Regions from separate parts of the Clostridium sp. NSJ-145 genome, predicted to be linked through region 1. Evidence: a T-box and tRNA genes for the amino acid it is inferred to sense, from the RefSeq annotation. Region 1 holds a T-box; the other holds one or more tRNA genes.
The links. The T-box of region 1 lies ahead of pheS (phenylalanine--tRNA ligase subunit alpha). A T-box ahead of a tRNA ligase gene usually reads a tRNA of that ligase, here a tRNA-Phe.

Region 1 (10,288 bases):
TCAAAAATAACTTCTGTTGTATCATCTTGAATTTCTGAGTTTAATCCACCCATAATTCCAGCTATAGCAACAGACTTTTCTCCATCTTTAATCATTAAGAAATCTGAAGTTAATTCTCTTTCAACTTCATCTAAAGTAGTGAACTTTTCTCCATCTTTAGCTTTTTCAACAACTATTTTACCGCTTTCTATTTGTCTAGCATCAAAAGCGTGCATTGGTTGACCAATCTCTAACATAACAAAATTAGTTATATCAACTATGTTATTAATAGGTCTAACCCCTGCTTCTAAAAGTCTTTCTTGCATCCAACCTGGCGATGGCATTACCTTTACATTTTTAACACCTCTAGCCATGTATCTTCTACATAAATCATCTCTAACTTCAACTTTTAATTCATCATTAATATTAGCTGATGACTTAACTTCATAGCTCATATTTGGCATCTTATAAGAAGTTCTTAACGTTGCTGCTGTTTCTCTAGCCATACCAACTATACTTAAACAGTCAGGTCTATTTGAAGTAATTTCAAAATCTAATATAGCTTTATTTAATCCTAAATATTCTTTTATATCCATTCCAAGAGGTGCATCTTGTGGTAATATCATTAATCCATGAACTGGTTCATCTCCAGCAATTCCTAATTCTTCTTCAGAACAGAACATTCCGTTAGATACTACACCTCTCATCTTACCTTTTTTAATTTCAGTTCCATCAGCTAAAATTGATTTATGAAGAGCAACTGGAACTACATCATCTTCTTTCATATTAGTTGCTGCTGTAACTATTTGTATTTCTTCTTCAGCCCCAATATTTACTTGACATACACTTAATCTATCAGCGTCTGGATGCTTTTCAATCTTAGTAATTTTACCCGTCACAACATTTTTTATATTGTCACCTTGTATAATAACCTCTTCTACAGCTGAACCTGAAAGAGTTAATTTATCACCTAATGTAACTGCATCTACATTTACTTCTGCATAATCTTTTAACCAATTATATGGTACTTTCATCTCACTTTACCTCCTAATTAAAATTGATTTAAAAATCTCATATCACTTTCGTATAATAATCTGATATCATCTATTCCGTATTTAAGCATAACCATTCTATCTACACCAAATCCGAAGGCAAATCCACTATAAACTTCTGGGTCTACTCCGCAATTTCTTAATACTTCAGGATGAACCATTCCACATCCTAGTATTTCAATCCATCCGCTTCCTTTACATACTCTACAACCTTCACCACCACATACAAAACAAGTTGCATCCATTTCTGCTGATGGCTCTGTAAATGGGAAGTGATGTGGTCTAAATTTAGTTACTACCTTATCTCCAAACATCTTTTTAGCAAATAATTCTAAAGTTCCTTTTAAATCTGCAAAAGTAACTCCCTTATCAATTACTAAACCTTCCATTTGATAGAATATTGGTGAGTGAGTAGCATCTACAGCATCTGATCTATAAACCTTCCCTGGAGATATCATCTTTATAGGAGGTTCTTGTTTTTCCATAGTTCTAATTTGAACTGGAGAAGTTTGAGTTCTAAGTACTATATTATCGTTTATATAAAAAGTATCTTGTTCACTTCTCGCTGGATGGTCTTTAGGTATATTTAATGCTTCAAAGTTGTAATGATCTAATTCAACTTCTGGACCTTCTTCTACAGTAAATCCCATTGAAATAAATATTTCTTTCATACTTTCTAATGTTAAATCTAATGGGTGTCTTTTCCCTATAACATTTCTTTTACCAGGTAACGATATATCTATAACTTCACTAGCAAGTTTAGCATTCTTTTCTTTTTCTTTAATCTTTTTGCTAACCTCTTCTAATCTTTCTTCTACTTCATTTTTAGCTTCATTAACTAACTTCCCAACTACTGGTCTTTCTTCTTTTGATAAAGCTCCCATACTTCTAAGAATAGTAGTAAGTTCCCCTTTTTTCCCAAGGTATTTAACTCTTATTTCTTCTAATGCTCCACTATTTTCTGCAGCAGATATTTCATCAAAAGCAGCTTCTTTAATTGCTAATAATTTTTCTTGCATTTGTATTCTCCCTTCTAACGAATTAAATTATGGTATTTTTTTCAATAAAAAAAGGATATTCAGCCCCCTACAAAGGGACGGAATATCCGCGTTACCACCCTAATTGATATTTATTATAAAACAAATATCCAACTTAATTTTAATAACGGCAAAAACCGCTAGCTACTACTTTGTTTCACAGCTAGTACTCCTGAGCGAACTTCAATATAAATTCTAATAAAAAGGCTTACAGTCATGACCTTTTCTCCCTGAAAAAGTCTTTATATCTACTCTCTCAATCATAGTATTTTTATATTAAATTACAACTGATTATACATCTAAAAGACAATATTTTCAATAGTTTTATGTAAATTTATTTATTTGATATATTTTGTCTAACTCTTTCAAATAAAATTATTGATGTTGCTATAGCTACATTTAATGACTCTGCTCCACCTGGCATTGGTATTTTCACTTTGATATCTGCCATTTCAAATATTTCATCACTGATACCATTTCCTTCATTTCCTACTGAAAGAATTATCTTTCCACTTAAGTCCTCTCTAAAGAAATCCTTAGATTCTTGAAGAGATGTAGCAACTAAGCTAAATCCATCATCTTTTAGTCCTTTTAAAAAAGTTAAATCATTATCATGTATTATTGGAACATAAAATATAGAACCCATAGTAGATCTAATAACCTTATCGTTATATATATCTACAGTACCTTTTGTTAATATTATTCCAGTTACTCCTGCTGCATGAGCAGTTCTAATTATAGTTCCTAAATTACCAGGATCTTGAACTTTATCGCATAGAAGATAAAAATCACCATTTAAATTTTCTCTGTTATCTTCAATTTCTAATAATGCAATTATACCTTGTGGATTCTCAGTTGAAGTAAGCTGCGAAAAAAGGCTATCTTCCATTAAATATACTTTTACGCAGTCTATATACTGTTCTAAATATTGATTTATTTTCTTTGCACCATCATTATTTACAACAATAGAATCTACTTTGCATCCTGCTTTAAATGCTTCTTGTATCAACCTAAAACCTTCGATTATATATTTTTGTTCTTTACTTCTACCTTTTCTATCTTTTAACTTTTTAGCTAATTTAAAAAAAGCATTTTCTTTACTTTCTATTGATATCAACTTATACACCTCTATTTTTGTTTAGCCATAATTTCTTCTATTTTAGCTAAGTCTTCTGCTGATCCAATAGCTACTATTATATCATCTGAAGAAATAACTTCATCAGCACTTGGAGAAATATTTATATCATCATCTTTCTTTATAGCCATTACGTTAATTCCATACCTACTTCTAAGCTTTAACTCTGTAAGATTCTTTCCATTCCACTCTTCTAAAGCTTTCATTTCCATTATACTATAATCAGGTGAAAGTTCTATATAATCTAAAATACTTGCAGATACAAGATTATGAGCTACTCTCACTCCCATATCCTTTTCTGGTAATACTACTCTATCTGCACCTATTTTATATAATACCTTAGCATGTAAATCACTTTGTCCTTTTGCTATTATATATTTAACTCCTAGATCTTTAACTAGAAGTGTTACCATAACACTAGCTTGTATATTTGAACCTATTGTTACTACTGCAACGTCAAAATTTCTTAGCCCTAACGTTCTAAGAGCTGACTCATCAGTTGCATCCATTTGTACTGCATGTGTTACAGAGTCTGAAATCTCTTGAACCATATCTTCATCCATATCTATAGCTAATACATCATGGCCTAATCCATAAAGTGTCTTTGCAACAGACTCTCCAAATCTCCCTAACCCTATAACTACGAATTGTTTATTTTTTGACATAATTACTCTCCTAACCTATTAGAATTTTTCCTTCTGGATATTTTACACCATTATTTTTTTTGTTTCTCATTAATGATAGAACTACTGTTAATGGGCCAACTCTACCTAAATACATCATTATCATTATTAAAACCTTACCTACTTCAGTAAGCTGTTGAGTTAATCCTACAGTTAATCCTACTGTTGCAAAAGCTGATGTAGTTTCATATAAAAGTGAAAGGAATGATGCTCCTTGTTCTGTATATGATAAAAGCATAGTAGCACTCATCACTAAAACTCCACCTATAAAAAATAATGTAAAAGCCTTATATACTAACTCTTTAGGAAATCTTTTTTTAAATGCTTCTGCATCCTCACGACCTCTAATAACACAAATAACAGTTACTATTAATACTCCTATTGTAGTTGTTTTAATTCCTCCAGCTGTTGATCCTGGAGATCCACCTATAAACATAAGTATAATTGTTAATAAATTACCTGCATTTGTCATTCCATCTGTAGAAATAGAATTAAATCCTGCAGTTCTTGGAGTTACAGCTGCAAAAAATGAATTTACAAGCTTATCTCCTATATTCATATTTGCCAATGTATTTGGATTATTATGTTCGAAAATAAACATAAGTATTGTTCCTCCTACAACCAAAATAGCAGTAACTAAAATAACCATTTTAGAATGTATAGAAAGTTTTTTCATACTTTTAAAGTTATATACTTCAATCCAAACAGCAAAACCAATACCCCCAATAATAATTAGAGCACTAGCTACTAATATAACTACCCAATTACTACTATAACTTGTTAAGCTTGAAAAGTTACCAAACAAGTCAAATCCAGCATTACAAAAAGCTGAAATAGAATGGAATAAACTATAGAACATCCCTTTACCTATTCCATATTTAGGAATAAACTGTGTTGAAAATAAAAGTGCCCCTGATAGTTGAACAGTTATAGTAAATGTTAATACATATTGAACCATCTTTACAAGTCCCTGAATATTAAATGTATTCATAGCATCTTGTAATATCAACCTATCTCTTAATGTTATTTTTTTACCTAATATAATTGCTATCAGTGTTGTAAAAGACATAAATCCTAAGCCACCGATTTCAATTAAAAGCATAATAATTGTTTGACCAAACATACTCCAATGAGTTCCAGTATCTAGCGTTACTAACCCTGTTACGCAAACAGCTGATGTTGATGTAAATAGTGCATCTAAAAAATTAGTATATTGTCTAGTAGCAGATGATATCGGTAACGTTAAAATTATAGCACCTATTAATATCACTACTAAGAAACCTAATGCTAAAATCTGTACTCCTTTAAGTTTATTACTTTTTCTTAAATTAAATTGCATATCCTCACCTCGTAGGTTTCATTTTAACTACTTTTATTATTTTGCTCTACATATATTATTTTTATTTGTTGGGTAGTAATATTTGTCCTCCATGTATTTTACCATCTTTACATTTATTTTCATAGTACTGTATAAAATTTTATTAGTAATATAATAAAGGCGACTATCCTAGTCGCCTTAAAATAATCTATTTTAATAATTCCTAAATCTAAAAATTAGAAACTATATTTTTCTTAATAATAACATAACTAGATTTTTGTCTTAACTATTTTGCACTCACTGCATCCTTTACAACAATATGCTCTTTCGCCAAAGACATTAATTATTGTATTTATGAACTCTTTATTATTACATTTATCTTTCCCATGAATTATTACACTTTTAGGTGCATTAGTAATTAAGCCACTTATTATAATATCCTCTATATTAGCTTCTGTATCTACCTTACACTCTGAAAGTTCTTTAATAAATTCTTCAAATATATCATTACCATATTTATCTTTAATAATATATCCTCCACCATCTTGTATATAAATATTTATTTCATCAATTCTGCTCTCTTGAATATCAACAAAGTATTTTAATAATTTCACAAATTCCTTATATTCTTTTTCTACCATGTATTCTTCTACAACTTTTTCTATTATATCTTCAATCCCTTGCCTTAGTTCTTTCATTCTAAAAGTTATAAACCCTTGAATATTAATCTCTTCATTTTCTTCTAAACATTCTTTTATTTTTTCAATTATAGAATTCACTTTATTTATACAATATATCATTCTATCATCATTTACTGTAGAATCCCCTTTTAAAACGCTCATAATAATCTCTTCAACTTCTAATATTTCATCTTGCTTTAAAAAAAAGTAATTTTCCATTAGAAAGTCAAACATCTCTTTTTTTCTATATTGTTCAAGTATAATATTATATAATATATTACTTATATATAAATAAAGTGTATTTTTAACTTTTTCGTCATAACACTTTTCATCACATATAACCTTAACTGAATGAGTGTCACCTTCAAAACTTTCTACTATCCCTATCGTAATGTTTTTTTTCTTTAGTATGTCTCTCAATTCTTGTAGCTCTTTTACGAAATCAAAATCATCATTACGACGTAAATTCAATACTATCATAGATTTCACTCCCTTCTTAATAATAGTATGTATAAAAAAATTATCTATATACTATCAATCTTAGGTAAACAACCCTTGATTTTTTATTATTTTTCATATACGTTTATATTAAAATTATTAAAGGTGGGCTTATATGGTTGCATTTATTGATTATAGAACTACAACAACTGAAAAAAATTCGCTATCAAAACTTAATATAAACTTTATAGAAGTACCAAAAAATCCAATATTATATGATGCTATTGATGGTCACGTAGATATACAATTAAATATAATTGATAAAAAAGAAAAAAAAATAATTATACAAAAAGATATTGATGATACTTTTATTGAAAAACTTAAACTATATGATATTACCTATATAAAAAGTTTTAGTTCTCTTGCAGAAAAATATCCTGGAAATATCATGTTAAACGCCGCAATATTAGACGATGATATTATCCATAATTTTAAATATACAGATAAGAATCTTATCTCTTCCTTGGATAATAAAAAGTTCATCAACGTTAAACAAGGCTATTCTAAATGCTCAATACTACCGGTTAGAAATAAAGCTATCATAACAAATGATAAAGGAATATATGATACTTTAAAAACTGAAGGTTATGATATTTTACTACTTCCTCCTGGAGATATATTATTACCGGGACTAAATTATGGTTTTATTGGTGGCGTTGGTGGAAAAATATCCGATAACTCTTTAGCCTTTTTTGGTAATTTAAACAAATATAAATATGGAAAAGAAATAAAACATTTTTTAAACAAATATGATATTACTCCAGTTTATTTACATGAAGGCAAGTTAATTGATAGAGGCAGCTTACTATGTCTGTAAATTTACTCTTTTATATAATACGTATAAGTATCTTAAAAGTTGAATATATTTTGTTATTAAAAAACACCACTAAACTATAACAATTTAGTGGTGTAAAACATTAACTATTTAATAATTTTTGTATATCTTCTTTTGTAAATACATAGCTAGCATTACAGAAATGACATTTTAACTCTTCATCTTTTCCTTCTTCAGCAATTTCTCTAAGCTCTTTCTCTCCTATAGATATTAATGCCTTTTCAACTTTTTCTCTTGAACAGTTACACTTAAATTCAGGTTCAACTTCTTCTAATATTTTAAGATCCATACCATCAAAAATATATTCTATTATTTCTTTGATTGTTTTACCTTCATCAAGAAGAGTCGTTATTGACGGAATCTCTTCTAATCTATATGTTATTACATCTGCTAATAAATCATCAGCACCTGGCATCATTTGTACTATAAAACCACCAGCACATTTTATTGAATAATCAGTATTAACTAAAACTCCTAACGCTACAGCAGAAGGTGTTTGTTCTGAAACTGTAAAATAATAAGCTAAATCCTCAGCTATTTCTCCTGAAAATATTGGTACTTGCCCTACATATGGATCCTTTAATCCTAAATCCTTAATCACAATTAAATTTCCATTTTTTCCTATATATCCACCAACATCTAATTTATTCTTTGAGTTTAATGGTAAATCTCCATAAGGATTTCCTATATATCCTTTAACTATACCACCTTTATACGCAGTTACAACTACTCCTTCTGCATCTCCTCCACCATTTATCTTAAGAGTAGTTACATCTTTTTCTGATTTTAATGTACTTCCTAGTAAAGCACCTGCAGTTAACAATCTTCCTAAAGCTGCTGCTGCAACTGGTGTACATTCATGTATCTCACGTGCTTTTTCAACTAAATTTGTAGTTGACCCTGCAATAATTCTAACCATTCCTTCTTTAGCTGTCGCTGTTATAATTGTATCTTTCATTTAACTTCCCTCCAAATTATCTACTCTTCTTTACAACATACACTAATCTTTCACTATCCGCTTTAACTTTACAATCAGTATATCCATCAAATTTATTTATTATCTCTAAATTTGCAAGTTTTAAATATTTTTCAATATCTTCTTCTTTGTAAGCTCTTTCTAAATGTTCTTCCTCAAATCTTTCATATAAATCTCCATTTTTAACAAAGAAGGTCAAGAACATTGAAAGCAAACTATCTTCGAAAGTATTTTCCCATGTATAGAAAACTTCTTCTTCACTATATGTATATATATTGTTTCCTAATATTTGTGATAGTTTATAATATGAATTTATATCAAATATAAATATTCCATCATCGTTTAGGTGCTCATTTATAGACTGAAAATAAGATACTATTCCTTCTTCATCAATTATGTAATTTGTAGAATCCAGAACTGATGTTATTAAATCAAATTTTTTATTTAATCTTAACTCAGTCATATCTTGACATATTACTTTACCTTTTATCTTATTAACTTTAAACTTCTCAAAAGCTTCACGTAGCATATCTTCTGATAAATCTACAGCAAAAACATCTTTAAATTTTGTAGCTAAGCGTATAGTAACATTTCCAGTTCCGCAAGCTACATCTAAATAGTTATTAAAATTAATATTTTCTTCTTTACAAATATCAATTATTCTACTAACCATTTCATCATAATTTATATCTTCATTTATAAGTTCATCGTAGATTTTGGCGAATTCACCATATGCCATAAAATCCCCCCTCACTTGTAGTGATTTATTTAGGTAAAATTTGTAGAAATATAACTAACCCAAAGCTATATTTTTCTACAAACTATAATATATGTAAAAGTACTTTTAGTCAACGATAACCGAAACTTCTATTTATCATATTTTTTATTCTTATGCTAAATAACATTTAATTTACTTTCTACCTAAGATCTCATCATTAGTAGGTATTTTTAATTCTTTCTTTCTTTTAGTCATAATACCTCCAATACGCCCTGTTTCTTCAGCTGTTAAACCTGCCCATCCATACTCATCAACTTTCTCCTTTAATCCTAATTCATCTGCTATTTCATATTTTATTTTTTCTCTTAAAAGCTCTTCAGGTGTTAATTCTTTATTACTTTTTAATTTTGATTTAATAATTTTTTTTAATGGTGTTTTACTCATATTAGTTCCCCTTTAATAAATTTGTTATATGTATTTTCTCCAACAACATTATATTTATCCCCCTATATTTTTATAACTTATTTAGTTGTCCCTCATATATTGTTACTATGGTGAATAATTAACTTAATTAGATTAAAAATTCCTAAATAAAGATTATTTAATTTAAATTTATTTTACTTATTTGTAGGAGGATAACTTATGTACAATATTGCAATAGTCGGAGCTACCGGCAACGTTGGAAGAAAATTTCTAAGTATTTTAGAAGAAAGAAATTTTCCAATTAATCAGCTTTACCTTTTCGCTTCAAAAAAGTCTAATGGAACCCATCTTAAATTTAGAGGTAATAGCTATTTAGTTCAAGAAACTAGTGAAAATAATATAAAAGATAAAAAAATTGATTATGCTCTTTTTTCTGCAGGTGGTGATGCAAGTTTATACTTTGCTCCACTTTTCACTAAATATGGTGCTATCGTCATCGATAACTCTAATGCTTGGCGAATGAATGATGATGTTCCTCTAGTAGTTCCAGAAGTAAATCCCGAAGATTTAAAAAACCATAAAGGTATAATTGCTAATCCAAATTGTTCAACAATACAAGCTATGATTCCACTAAAGGCATTAAAAGATAATTATGGACTAAAGAGAATTATATATTCAACTTATCAAGCTGTATCTGGCGCAGGAATTGGAGGAATTAACGATTTAAAAAATGGTGCTTCTGGAATAACCCCTACTAAATTTCCTTATCAAATTTTTAATAATTGTATCCCTCAAATTGACGTATTTTTAGATAATGGATATACAAAAGAAGAAATAAAAATGATAAATGAAACAAAAAAAATTCTTCATGATAATGACTTAAAAATTACAGCTACGACAGTTAGAGTTCCAGTATTAAACTGTCATAGCGAGAGCATAAATGTAGAGCTTTTA
Region 2 (7,814 bases), on a different contig from region 1:
AAGATTATTATTTATCTTTAAGGAGTTTTTTGGCTAAAGAATATAAAGAGAATACTATTTATCCTGATAAATATGATATTTTTAATGCATTGCATTTTACTCCATACAAAGATGTTAAAGTAGTAATATTGGGTCAAGACCCTTATCATGGCCCTAATCAAGCACATGGATTAAGTTTTTCAGTAAATCCTAATGTACCTATCCCCCCTTCCCTATTAAATATATACAAAGAGTTAAAATCAGATTTAGGATGCTATATACCAAACAATGGCTATTTAAAAAAATGGGCTGATCAAGGTGTTCTACTCCTTAATACCTCATTGACTGTTAGGGCTAGTCAAGCTAACTCTCATAAAAATATCGGTTGGGAGACCTTTACTGATAAAATAATTTCCTTAGTAAACGAAAAAGAAGATCCTGTAGTTTTTATACTTTGGGGAAATAATGCAATTAAAAAGAAATCCCTTATAACAAATAAAAGACATCTAATACTTACGTCTGTACATCCTAGTCCATTATCTGCATCTAGAGGCTTCTTTGGAACTAAGCCATTTTCTAAAACAAATAGTTTTTTAGAATCAGTAAATAAAACTCCTATAGATTGGCAAATAGAAAATATATAAAAAAATGGTCGCTTAAATAAACTGATTACTTGATTAATCTTTTTCAAAATTAAGTTACAGTATATTTAAACGACCTCTTCTTATCGTAAAATTTATGTATATATTTTAATATTCAATCACTAATTCTATTTCTTTTATAAATAGAATATATAAATGCTGATAAAATTCCAATTACTCCACCAGCAGCAAAAGTTAAAGTTATGTTTCCTATAATAGCTCCAACTAAAACTCCAGTGCCTACCCCTATAGCTATTCCTTTAGTTAAATATTCATAATCTTTATCTGAAAGTATCATTTTTTCTAAAAACTTAACCATAATTACCTCCTCAGAATTCTATACTTAAATTATATAGTATAATTATTAATAATTTCTTACTTAAAAGTTAACTTTACCTAAATATTATTTATCAATTGCTTATACATATTAGACGCATTAGATATCCAATTAGTTCCTTATATTTATAATTTTTATTTATTTCATATCATTAGGATAATTATAAAATACTAGTTAAGTTACTCTTGATATTAAAATGAAAATATTCTAATAAATTTGAGTATTAATTAGAAAAAATAGAAAAAAGCAACTTACGAATGTAAGTTGCTTCCTGGTGGCTCGACCAGGAATCGAACCAGGGACACGAGGATTTTCAGTCCTCTGCTCTACCGACTGAGCTATCGAGCCTTAACACAGACAATTATACCAAATAACTTATATTATGTCAAATAAATTTATTTAATTTTATAATATGTATTTTTTGTAATTATAAAAATATACTTGTAATATATAACACTTTATATCGGAGGTTAATTTGCAATTCGTAATTTTTATAATTCTTATATCTGCTATAGCAGGAGTATATTTATATTATGATCAACAGCTTGCTAAAGTAAAAAAGCAATTAATGATTACTTCTAATCAACTTAGGAAATGTAAAACTCAACATAGATCATTAGCGACCATTGATAAGCCTCTAAATATTAAATTTATTAATCCTTCTTCTCAAATTGGGATAACTAATACAAGTGCTAAGTTATATCTAGCTCCGACACTAGATTCACCTAAGTTAAATACCTTATCAATAAAAATGGAAGTTAAAATTCTTGATAGTGCATTAGTAGATAATCTACTTTGGTTTTATGTTAATCTTCCAATTGATAGCGACATTAATTGTAGAGGATGGATATCTAAAAATGATTTCTCAACAATTTTTCCAAACTCTAATTCGATGGTTAAATAATTAAAAAATCTAAAAGTACAAAATGCTTAAAAGCATAAGTACCTTTAGATTTTTTAAGCTTGTATATTTTTTAAATATTTCCTGACGTAACTTGTCTTACCATAACTAATAAATATATAACTATTATAAAAATAAAATATATATTAAATACATTTTCTTCATTGTTTTTTCTATAGAAAATTTCTTTACTTATTGTTCCTCGTTTTATATTATCCTTCTTAAGCTTCTTTATTAAAAGATATGCTATATAAGCGAATAATATTGCCATACATCCATATTGAAACGTTAATATTAATTTTTCTCCTAATGAAATTGCTTTTAAACTAATTTCAGAGTCTACATTAGATGGCAAAAATGATACTATCTTTTGTATAGTTATTGATGTTCCATTAATAATAAAATGCATTATTGCCGAAGCAAAAATACTATTGGTTATTCTTACTACTAATGCTAAAATAAATCCTAATGCTGTAGCATAAAGAAACTGTTGTGGATCTAAATGCATTATTCCAAATAAAAGTCCTGTTGCAATACAAGCTACATATATGTTCTTATTATCATATCCTGATAACACTATACCTCTTATTGTTATTTCTTCTGTTATTGCCGGAAGTACTGCTATCAATAATAATAATATCCAATAAGGAGTATTTACAATTTCTCCAACAAAATTTCCTATCTCATTTTCAAAAAAGAACTGTGATATTAAAGAAAAGAAAGTCATTATAGGCTGACATACAAAAGCTAAACATATAACAATAAAAATATCCTTTATATGCAGTTTATTTAATCTTAATACCTTTTTGGGTGATTGCTTAGTAATTAATAAGTATATTAATGCTGGTACTATAAAAATTATTATGTGATTTATTGTTAACATCCATCTTATATCATTTATATTTAAAGCTCTAAAAAGTATATATACTGGTAAAAATAGTTGTAATAACATAATTATTAAAAAATAAATATTAGCCTCTTTTATTTTCTTCATAAATTCCCTCCCCAACATAGATAATATAGTAATAATTTGATTTAAGATTGTATAATACTCATCTTATTTGTTAATAATATTTAATGAAGTAAATTATACTTCATAATTAATCGCCTCTCCCCCATTTTATTTATATACAAAAATAATCCCTTTAATAACATTTAAATTTAGAGGGATTATTTTTTATTTTATAAATATCCTCTTTTAGTTAATAAATCTATAAGCATCTTTAACGCAGAAATTGTAGTTTCTTTTCTAATTTCATTTCTTTCTCCAGTAAAATTAAATTTTTTCACTACTGTTTCTCCATTTAAATATATTCCTATATATACTAATCCTACAGGTTTTTCAATTGACCCGCCTCCTGGCCCAGCTAAACCTGTAGTTGAAATTGCTACTTTTGATCCACTTACCTTTGCAATTCCATTAACCATTTCTCTTGCTGTTTCTTCACTTACAGCGCCATATTGTAATAATGTCTCTTCTCTTACGCCTAGTCTACTTATCTTTGCTTCATTTGAATATGTTACAGATCCCTCTAAATAAGCAGCTGATATTCCTGGGTATGATATTAATTTAGCTGCAACCATACCACCCGTACATGATTCTGCTGTGGAAATCGTTAAGTGATTTTTTATCAAAATTTCACCAATAATATATTCCAGATCTTTATTGATATCTATATTTTTCATATTATAACTTCCTCACATATCTAAATATTCTTAATTTAAATTATATACTCTTTACAAATAAAGGTATATAATAATTAACAATAAAAATCTCTAAAGCATTGTTGTGCTTTAGAGTTATGTACTATCTATATTTATTAGCTGTTATATAATAATCTCCACCACTACTTATTCCTTGCTCTAAAATATTAAAATCATTTTCTTTTAACATTGAGGTAATTATGCTTATATGCTGTTTATTCTTCGTATCTAATGTTATAGTAAAGTTATCATTCTTATCAACTATTCCCATATAATCATGAATATCACTATATTCTCCAAGTCCTAATGCTCCTCTTATATCCATCTTATAATCAGACATATCTTACCTCCATTTCTTGCAGCTTATTTTTACAAACTCTTTACATATAATTATTTTATGTAAGAATTATTTATTTATTCATAAAATAATAAAAAAGCTACCATATAGGTAGCTTTTTTATTAAGCTTCTTCCTTTAATCTCTTAGCTTCATCTAGTATTTTAGAAACTTCTGTTGAAGGAACTTCTTCATATCTAGCAAACTTACTTACATAGCTTCCTCTTGCTTGGGTCATTGACCTTAAATCTGTAGAATAATTAAACATTTCAGCCATAGGGACTTCAGCAATAACTTTTTGAAGCTTTCCTTCTTGCTCCATACCTATAACTCTTCCTCTCTTCTTATTTATATCTCCCATTACATCTCCCATATATTCGTCTGGTATTAAAATTTCCACACTCATAATAGGTTCTAATAATACAGGTTTAGCTTCTTCTAATCCTTTTTTGTAAGCTATTGAAGCTGCTATTTTAAATGCCATTTCAGATGAATCTACAGGATGATAAGATCCATCATATAAAGTTGCTTTTAAGCCTATAACAGGATATCCTGCTAAAACTCCATTTGATAAACAATCTCTTAATCCTTTTTCAACTGCTGGAATAAAGTTTCTTGGTACAGCTCCTCCAACTACTTTATCAACAAATTCTAAATCAAGTTCTCCATCATTTCTTGGTTCAAATATAATTTTAACATCTCCATATTGTCCATGCCCACCTGATTGTTTTTTATGTTTTCCTTGGACATCTGCTCTACCTTTAATAGTTTCTCTATAAGGTACCTTAGGTTGTTGTAGCGTAACATCAGCTCCAAATTTATTTTTTAATCTACTAGCTATAACTTCTAAATGAGTTTCTCCTAATCCCCAAACTACAGTCTCTGCATTTTCTGTATCTCTTTCAACCTTAAATACAGGATCTTCTTCTGATAATTTAGACAGTGCTAAAGATATCTTCTCTTCATCACCTTTAGCCTTAGGTAAAATAGACATTGGCATTACTGCTGTTGGAAAATTAATCTTGTCATACATTATATTGAAATCTTGACTACATAAAGTATCTCCAGTACCTGTATATTGAAGTTTAGCAACTGCTCCAATATCTCCAGCAATTATTTCTTGTACTGGAACTTGATTTTTTCCCCTCATAAAGAATAAATGATTTAATTTTTCTGTTTTTTCCTTATTAGAATTTAAAACGTTAACATCGCCATCTATCTTTCCTGTTATTACTTTAAATAAAGATATTTTGCCAACAAATGGATCAGCTATAGTTTTAAATACCATCGCAGAAAATGGCTTATCATCTCCTACTTTTATGAAAACCTCTTCACCATTGCTTGAATTTTTTGCTTTTTGTGATAATGAATATTCCGGTGATGGAAAACAATTTACTATATTATCTATAAATGATTTTATTCCTACTAACTTAGTAGCACTTCCACATAACACTGGTGCTATATCTCCTTGAGCACAACCTTTTACTAATCCTGAGTAAAGATCCTCATCACTCAATTCACCATCGTTTAAATATTTATCTAAAAGTTCCTCATCAGTTTCAGCTATAGATTCCATTAACATTTGTTTACATTCATCAACTTTATCAACTAAATCTTCTGGAATATCTATATTTTCACACTTTAAAGTCTTCTTATCAACTTTTATAGCAGTTTTTGAAATTATATCTACAATTCCATCAAAATCATTTTCTCTTCCTATTGGATATTGAATAGGAACAACACTCATACCAAACTTTTCTTTTAATTCATCTAAGGTTTTATCAAAGTGAGAATTTTCCCTATCTAACTTGTTTATAAAAAATGCTCTTGGTAATTTGATTTTATTGCAGTAATCCCATGCTTTTTCAGTTCCTACTTGAACTCCTGATACACCACATACAACAATTGTTGCAATGTCCACAGCTCTCATTCCTTGAACCATTTCTCCCTGAAAATCAAAATATCCAGGCATATCAACTAAATTTATCTTGGTATCACCATTTTCAAGATAAGCTATAGATGTTGATAATGATATTCCTCTTCTCTTTTCTTCTTGATCATAATCCATTACCGTAGTTCCATCTTCAATCTTACCTAATCTGTCAGTGGTATTAGCATAATATAATAGTGCTTCTGCTAAAGATGTCTTTCCTGTAGCTCCGTGTCCTATTAAACCTACATTTCTTAGATTTTTAATGCTATAGTCTTTCATAATACATCGATAATACTTATAGTAGTATTATCTTTCACCCACCTTTCTTATATGAATTTGTTTGGATTGCTTTCATCTAAATTACTAAATATTATTGATTATATAGTTAATTTTTATGAAATTATATTCTAAAATAGTACTTATACATAATTGCCTATTCATGATTAATTTTCCTAATTATTATAAAATTATTCCCAATTTATATAAGAGTAATCATTTGAATATTACCCTATGTAAGTAATTTATATATTAAGTGGTTCATATTATTACTAACTTTCATTTAAATATTTATAAAAAAACAAGACTTACACACAATAATTAATCTTATGTACAAGCCTTGCTCTAATTCATTTTTACTTAACTTCAAATTTATTACTAATATAATTCTATTAATAGACTTTTATATTTAATTATAATTAGTATACTAATTAATAACTTGCGTTAAGTTTATTCTCTTTTTTCTTATTTATCTTAATCTTTATATTTACAATAATCATAGCTAATAAAGCTCCAGCTGAATCAATTAAAACATCTCTAAATGCCATCGCCCTTCCTGGAATAAAATATTGGTGTATTTCATCCGTACAAGCATAAAAAAATGAAAATATAAAAGAATAAAAAATAGTATTTTTTATATTTAAATAACATTTCATAACATTAATACTTAAGAAATACAATATAAAATATTCTGTGAAATGAGCTGTTTTTCTTACTATAAATGTTGCAAGCTCACTTAATTCATTGTTTAAATCTATTCCTATAAACTGAAATAATTTCAATACTAATCCACTTTGTTTACTAGATACATCTCCTGGTTGATTTGACATATAAAATATCAATCCCATCCAGAATAATAACGCAATCCATCGTATTATTAATCTTCTGTTTCTCATTTTATTCTCCTAATTATTTTTACACTTTATCTATTAAATATTTATTTACATATGCTAAAGATTCTTCAATAGTACTTTGTCCTCTTTCTAAATCTTGAATTCTCATTTCTAAATTACAAACCCTTTGTTCTATTAAATACATAACCTCTTTTATATCACTTAAAAGTTTAATTTCATAAGAAACTTGTACTCCATCTGAATCTATATATACCTTTTCTGGTGTAGAGCCACACTCAGCACATTTAACATAGACTCCTTCTCTATCTAAATCTCTAAATACTTTAAATGTATCATTATTACATTTGGAACAATTCGATAACATTGTAAAATCATAATAGCTAATATCAATTTCATATTGACTTCCGCAGTTCTTACAAGTTAATTTAAGATTATTATTATCAGTCTCTATAAAAAATGTATTCCCGCTACAACCTTCTTTTTCGCATACCACAGTTCTTATCATAAAGATTGCCTCCTCATTTATTTATGGTAATATTATTACCTAAGAAATTAATATGCTAAAATTTATACATATATGATAATAATTTAATTTATATACTTATATAACAATACTATTCTATTTTTTATGCTCCATTTTATTATTTAGATTCTTTATTTTCTAGTAATAACTCTATCTCTATTTCTATGTTTTTAATGTCTTTATCTATCTTGTCCGTATTTTTATTAGCTAACACTAATTCCCGCTTTTTTAATTTTAATTCTTTAAGTCTCAATTCTAGTTCTTCCCTATTATTCATCCTGACTCAACTCCCCATATTAAATATTATTTCTAAATAATATTTTATTACCT

Region 2: it has a tRNA-Phe gene. The T-box ahead of pheS (phenylalanine--tRNA ligase subunit alpha) is inferred to sense a tRNA for this amino acid. The anticodon was not compared.

Annotation. Positions count from the first base shown of each region.
Region 1 covers NZ_JAJNOS010000001.1:109,769-120,056, forward strand. Annotated here, with positions in the region: gene pheT (phenylalanine--tRNA ligase subunit beta) at 1-1,013, opposite strand, end outside; gene pheS (phenylalanine--tRNA ligase subunit alpha) at 1,031-2,050, opposite strand; T-box leader at 2,121-2,341, opposite strand; gene LQE93_RS00595 (TrmH family RNA methyltransferase) at 2,403-3,185, opposite strand; gene LQE93_RS00600 (potassium channel family protein) at 3,197-3,868, opposite strand; gene LQE93_RS00605 (TrkH family potassium uptake protein) at 3,879-5,225, opposite strand; gene ytxC (putative sporulation protein YtxC) at 5,474-6,364, opposite strand; gene LQE93_RS00615 (DUF6873 family GME fold protein) at 6,498-7,199, shown strand; gene hslO (Hsp33 family molecular chaperone HslO) at 7,300-8,175, opposite strand; partial or broken gene LQE93_RS00625 (class I SAM-dependent DNA methyltransferase) at 8,192-8,965, opposite strand; gene LQE93_RS00630 (small, acid-soluble spore protein, alpha/beta type) at 9,104-9,355, opposite strand; gene LQE93_RS00635 (aspartate-semialdehyde dehydrogenase) at 9,554-10,288, shown strand, end outside.
Region 2 covers NZ_JAJNOS010000032.1:619-8,432, reverse strand. Annotated here, with positions in the region: gene LQE93_RS16385 (uracil-DNA glycosylase) at 1-623, shown strand, start outside; gene LQE93_RS16380 (hypothetical protein) at 736-939, opposite strand; tRNA gene LQE93_RS16375 (tRNA-Phe) at 1,230-1,305, opposite strand; gene LQE93_RS16370 (hypothetical protein) at 1,433-1,861, shown strand; gene LQE93_RS16365 (CPBP family intramembrane glutamic endopeptidase) at 1,932-2,852, opposite strand; gene LQE93_RS16360 (CinA family protein) at 3,041-3,544, opposite strand; gene LQE93_RS16355 (hypothetical protein) at 3,666-3,902, opposite strand; gene fusA (elongation factor G) at 4,023-6,110, opposite strand; gene LQE93_RS16345 (VanZ family protein) at 6,539-7,003, opposite strand; gene LQE93_RS16340 (hypothetical protein) at 7,023-7,466, opposite strand; gene LQE93_RS16335 (hypothetical protein) at 7,603-7,761, opposite strand.